Blastopirellula sediminis: one gene and its partner. The protein of the gene in region 1 interacts with the protein of each later gene in a pairwise test. Links are inferred from orthologs where the notes say so. Each region holds a gene or a part of one and is shown on either strand. Other genes may lie near its edges.

Region 1 (2,833 bases):
GGCACCGCCAACCTGGTCGGCGCCGAAATGTGCATGCCGGGCGACAACGTCCGCATCGAAGTCGAGCTGCACAAGCCGATCGCGATGGACGACGGCGTTCGCTTCGCGATTCGCGAAGGCGGCCGCACCGTTGGTTCGGGCGTCGTTACGAAGATTCTCGCCTAAGCGAGACTGAGGTAAATTTTGCGGCGCCCGGCCCGAAAAAATGGGTCGGGCGTCCGCAGTTTTAGGGGCGTAGCTCAATTGGCAGAGCGCTGGTCTCCAAAACCAGAGGTTGAGAGTTCGATTCCCTCCGCCCCTGCTTTCGTCGGTTGATCTCCGGCCTTTTTTGGCTTTGATCGATTCGTCGTTCCGTCAAACCAAGTCATCGTCCATGGCGCAGCCAGCGACGTTTTAGGAAGAAAGTCACGCAGCGATGGCAAAAGAAAAGGCCGCCGCTTCCGCCGGAAACTTCGTCCAAGAGCTGGCTCAGACCGGACGTTACAAGCGTTCGCAAGGTCGGACCGCTCGGCAAGCGACGATGCTCGCTTTGTGGGCGCTGGTCGGCGTAGCGGGATGGCAACTGTACGACGTGTTGCGTAACCAGGGGCAAGAACGCTGGCTGCAAGTCGGCTTGCCTGCCTTGGTGGTGATCGCGGGATTTTGGATCGCTTATCGCGTTATCAACTGGCCGGTGTTCGCCGACTTTTTGATCGCGGTCGAAGCGGAAATGAACAAAGTGACTTGGCCTTCGCGGGCTGAGTTAATTCGGGCCAGCGCCGTGGTGATCCTGTTTGTGTTCGCCCTGGCGGCCGTACTGTTTGCGTACGACGTGTTTTGGCAGTACGTGCTGAAGCACTGGATCGCGTTTCTGCGTTACGCGTTTAACTAGTAAGGCGTTTGGCCAAGGGATCGAGCTGTGGAAAACGAGTCGAAAAACGAACACGAACTGCCCGTTGAGGACGTAACCGCCGAAGGCGCTGCGCCGGAAGCGGCTGAGTCGTCCGACGCGCCCCAGCCCGAAGCCGCCGAAGTGGAATCGCCGGTGGAAGTCGCGGCAGACTCGGAAGAGCCCGCCGCTGAAGAAGCCCCGGCGGAAGAGCCGAAACCGGCTCGTCCGAAAAAGGAACGCAATCGCGGTCCGCTCGAGTTGATTGAAGAGGAGGAGGAAGCTCCTGCTGAAGTCGGCGAGATGGACTGGTACATCCTGAAGGTGCAGAGCAATCGCGAAAAGTCGATCTGCGCGAACCTTTGGCGGCGTGTGAAGATGGCGGGCCTCGAGCCGTATTTTGATCAGATCATGGTCCCGACTGAGGACATCGTCGAATTCAAAAACGGCAAAAAGAAAATCACCAAGCGCAAGCTGTACCCTGGGTACATCGTCGTCCACATGGCGATCAACGATGACACCTGGTTCCTGGTACGCGAAACGGGCGGAATCGGCGACTTCACGGGAGCCGCGGGACGTCCGACTCCGATGCTGGCGCACGAAGTTGAGCGGATCACCAAAAAGGCGGAAAGCGAAGAGGCGGGCGAAGAGCCGGTCAAAACCAACATTCGCTTCAAGCTGGGGGATCACGTTCGCATCACCGAAGGAACCTTCGAGAACTTCGAAGGGGATGTCGAAGGAATCGACGAAACGAATGGCCGCGTGACGGTCATGATCAACATCTTCGGTCGGACGACTCCGGTCGAGATGGAACACTGGCAAATGGAGCCGGTGTAACCCATCGCGAGTCGTCGGCCTGTCGATTCCTACAGCCTCTCGCGTCGCTCTCCTGGCGACTGCCGGACTGTCGTTTTCGACCCACCGAACACCCAAGTAATTCAGTAATCCACGGCGAACCGTGCGTTCGCCGCCGAGGAAAAGAGACATGGCGAAGGAACTGGTTGGAAAAGCGAAATTTCAAGTGCCCGGCGGCAAGGCTACCCCGGCGCCTCCGGTAGGTACGTCGCTCGGTAAGTTCGGCGTCAACCTCGGTCAATTCGTTACGCAGTTCAACGACAAGACCAAGGAATTCAACGGCATGCCGATTCCGGTCGTCGTGAGCGTCTACAACGACCGCTCGTTTGAATTCGTTTGCAAGAGCCCGCCGGCCGCCGCGCTGCTGAAGCAAGCTGCCGGGATCGCCAGCGGCGCCGGTCGTCCCCATGTCGACAAGGTCGGCAAGGTTTCGATGGCCCAGGTCGACGAAATCTGCAAGCAGAAGATGGACGACCTGAACGCCAGCGACCTGGAACATGCTCGCCGCATGATCGCCGGTACCGCTCGCAGCATGGGCATCGAAATCACCGAATAAGCGTTCGCGGCCAACCCGCCCAGCGCTGCAACTGATACGCAACACACCGCACAGATACTTAAAGAGTCCGACGATGGTAAAGCACTCGAAGCGTTATCGCGCCCTTGCCGCCAAGGCCACGGAAGAAGTCATGCCGCTCGACAAGGCGGTCGCGCTGTTGAAGACCTTCAACACCACCAAATTCGATCAGACCGTCGACTGCGCCATGCGTCTGGGTATTGACCCGAAGCAGGCCGACCAACTGGTCCGCGGCGCCATCGTGCTGCCGCACGGCATCGGTAAAGAGCTGCGAGTCGTCGTGTTCGCCAAGGGCGACAATGTTCGTCTGGCGGAAGAAGCCGGCGCCGACGCGGTCGGTTCGGACGACCTGGCCAAGCGAATCAAAGAAGGCTGGCTTGATTTCGACGCGTGCATCGCGACCCCGGACATGATGGGTCTGGTCGGTCCGCTCGGTCGCGTCCTCGGCCCGCGTGGTTTGATGCCGTCGCCGCGTGCCGGCACGGTCACCCCGGACGTCGCTCGCGTCGTCAAAGAATACAAAGCGGGTAAGGTTG
Region 2 (2,989 bases), 2.8 Mb from region 1 along the record:
GCGATAACCTCGTATTTATTGACACGCCGTACCCAGAGCGGCTTAAATATGCCGCCCAAAGGGGGTGGAGTGAAGCCGAGTTTAACGCGAGAGAGGCAGCCCAGGAAAAATTGGAAGATAAGCGAGTTTTGTCCGATTACATAATTCGTAATGACGGCGATCTTGAGCAGCTCGACGCCCAAGTCGAACAATATTGGCGAGATTGCGTCCTTTCTCCTACCACCTGATGCTTTTCTTTCCGCTCAAATATTATTCGTAAAACTACAGCCCGACTCGAAATCGCGGCTTGCCGATTCGCCTTCCTTGATGTCCCAACTAGGGGAAACCAAACCACTTTGAAATGATGCGCGGGGGCGACAAATCGCCTACGTTCGACAATTGTCGGTAGAACCGCTAATGCTCGAAACGGTAACACCTTAGCACGTTACCTAGTGAGCCGATTCTCGACTCGTCGACGGTGCGGCGATCTGTTACAACGGAAGTAACTCGTCTCCTCCCAAGCAAGGCGTATGTCGAGCCGAATCACATCCTGCTCGAGATTAGCCTGCCTATAAAACTCCGCACTCGGCGTCTGTAGAGGACGTCGTCCGGTTCGTCTTTTCTCATCTTGGAGTTCAGTTCCATGCCTCATCGAAGCAGCGGAACAAAAAATCAGAATCATGATTCGCGTTCGGAACAGCCCAAGTTTGGGGCTGGCATCCTGCCCGAATCAAGTAATAACCACGAGCCCAACGCTCGTAATCCGAAGTCGGAAGGAACAGACGCTGTGAATGAGTTACGTCGGCTCGATGTCGATGACGACGCTGAGCCTATGTCGCTGGCCGAGCAATTGGTCAGTCGGTCGCGCCGCCCTCAGGAGGAGGATGCGGACGATCAACGTTACGAGAAGGTAAAGCAGGGCGAGATCCATATCGCCGAACTGCAGAAGATGTCGATGGCTCAGCTCATCGAAGAGGCCCGCAAGGAAAACCTGGGCGAAGTCGCCGGCGTCAAACGCCAAGAGCTGATCTTCCGCATCCTCAAAGAACGCGTGAAGATGAACGGCCTCATGTACGGCGAAGGGACCCTTGAGATCCTGCCGGACGGGTTCGGCTTTTTGCGCAGCCCTGACTACCACTACCTCTCTTGCCCGGACGACATTTACGTCTCGCCGAGCCAGATTCGTCGCTTCGGTATGAAGACCGGCAGCGTCGTCTCGGGGCAAATTCGCCCCCCGAAAGAAAACGAACGGTACTTCGCCCTGCTGCGCGTCGAAGCGGTCAACTATCAGGATCCGAACATCGCCGCCAACAAGGTGCAGTTCGACGATCTGACCCCGCTCCATCCCGACTCGCGCATCCGCATGGAATCGGACCCCGACGAACTCGCCACCCGCGTCATCGACCTGATCGTCCCGATTGGTTTCGGTCAGCGCGGCCTGATCGTCAGTCCTCCGCGGGCCGGCAAGACCGTCCTGATGCAAAAGATGGCGAAAGCCGTGCTGGCCAACTATCCCGAAGCCTACGTGATCATCCTGTTGATCGACGAGCGTCCGGAAGAAGTGACCGACATGGAACGCCAGGTGAAAGGCCCCAACTGCGAGGTCATCAGCTCGACCTTTGACGAACCGCCGTCCCGTCACGTGCAAGTGTCGGAAATGGTGATCGAAAAGGCGAAGCGGATGGTCGAATACGGGACCGACGTCGTCATCTTTCTCGATTCGATCACTCGGTTGGCTCGCGCCTGGAACTCGGAATGCCCCTCGTCGGGCAAGCTCCTCTCCGGCGGTTTGGACGCCAACGCGTTGCAACGCCCGAAACGCTTCCTCGGTTCGGCCCGCAAGGTCGAAGAGGGGGGCTCGCTGACGATCATCGCCACGGCGCTGGTCGACACCGGCAGCAAGATGGATGACGTGATCTTTGAAGAGTTCAAAGGGACCGGCAACCAGGAAATCGTCCTCGATCGCCGCCTGGTCGACCGCCGCGTTTGGCCGGCCATCGACATCAACGCCAGCGGTACGCGTCGCGAAGAAATGCTGATGGATCCCGAAGAATATAAGCGGGTTTGCATCTTGCGTCGGGTTCTGAACGACATGAACTCGGCCGACGCCATGGAATTCCTCCTCTCTCGTTTGGCCAAGACCAAGTCGAACGCCGAATTCCTGATGGGGATGAATACCAACCGGTAGCAGTTGGAGTGGGGCGTATTCGCCCGCAAAACGACCGACGCCCAGGAAAACTCCTGGGCGTTTTTTCGTTTGGCGCCGGGGGCGGCGCTCTCAAGCGGCCAACTTTTTTTACAATAGAGAACCTTCTAGCCCACACCCGCTTCAGGATTCGTTATTTTGGTCCGGACTTACCGCGGCGAGCTCCTGGGAGACGCCGTACGCGTGGCGATCGTCGTCGCTCGCTACAATGAAACAATTACAGGCAAGCTGTGCGACGGCGCCTTGGCCACCTTGGCCGAGCGCGGAGTCGCCGACGACGCGATCGAAGTCGCGTGGGTTCCCGGCGCCTGGGAGCTGCCGGTTGTGGCTGCCCGCATGGCCCGTAGCGGTCAATTCCATGCTGTGATCTGCTTAGGGGCGGTCATCAAAGGGGAAACGACCCACGACCAATACATCAACAGCCAGGTGAGCGCGAGCCTGGGGCAATTGGCCCTGGAATGCGAACTGCCGGTGATGTTCGGCGTTTTGACCGTCAACACGCTAGAGCAGGCGCTGCATCGCGCCGGCGGCAATGTGGGCAACAAGGGAAGCGAAGCGGCCGACGCGGCCCTCGAAATGGTTCACTTGATGAAACAGCTTCCCCGCGAAGAATAAGCACGAAGGCGGCTATCCAGCCGATGATCACCAACCTATATGTCGAAACGTAGTCGAGTTCGTGAAGTCGTTCTCCAGATTCTCTACCAAGAGGATCTCAACCCCGACGCTGACATCGGCGTCTCGGAACGATTCTTGCGCGGACGCTTAAAACATAACGAAGACCTGGTCGCATTCGGCCGATCTCTG

Evidence for each region. The genes of interacting proteins can lie anywhere in the genome.
Region 2: the proteins of nusG (region 1) and rho interact in binary tests that used the Escherichia coli proteins (3 or more experiments, as listed by UniProt). The link is inferred for Blastopirellula sediminis from one-to-one orthologs.

The regions. Positions count from the first base shown.
Region 1 is NZ_JAJKFT010000010.1:256,785-259,617, reverse strand. What follows is about bases 64-2,801. They hold nusG (transcription termination/antitermination protein NusG), read left to right. Parts: upstream 64-898; coding sequence 899-1,705; downstream 1,706-2,801. Other genes in these bases: rplA (50S ribosomal protein L1), read left to right, coding at 2,353-2,801; rplK (50S ribosomal protein L11), read left to right, coding at 1,854-2,279; secE (preprotein translocase subunit SecE), read left to right, coding at 416-871; tuf (elongation factor Tu), read left to right, coding at 64-165. In the rest of the region: more of tuf, read left to right, coding at 1-63; more of rplA, read left to right, coding at 2,802-2,833. UniProt on the Escherichia coli protein: Part of the processive rRNA transcription and antitermination complex (rrnTAC). The complex forms an RNA-chaperone ring around the RNA exit tunnel of RNA polymerase (RNAP).
Region 2 is NZ_JAJKFT010000010.1:3,072,695-3,075,683, forward strand. Bases 1-2,894 are described here. They hold rho (transcription termination factor Rho), read left to right. Parts: upstream 1-622; coding sequence 623-2,167; downstream 2,168-2,894. Other genes in these bases: coaE (dephospho-CoA kinase), read left to right, coding at 1-227; ribH (6,7-dimethyl-8-ribityllumazine synthase), read left to right, coding at 2,324-2,800; nusB (transcription antitermination factor NusB), read left to right, coding at 2,840-2,894. Outside these bases: more of nusB, read left to right, coding at 2,895-2,989. UniProt on the Escherichia coli protein: Facilitates transcription termination by a mechanism that involves Rho binding to the nascent RNA, activation of Rho's RNA-dependent ATPase activity, and release of the mRNA from the DNA template.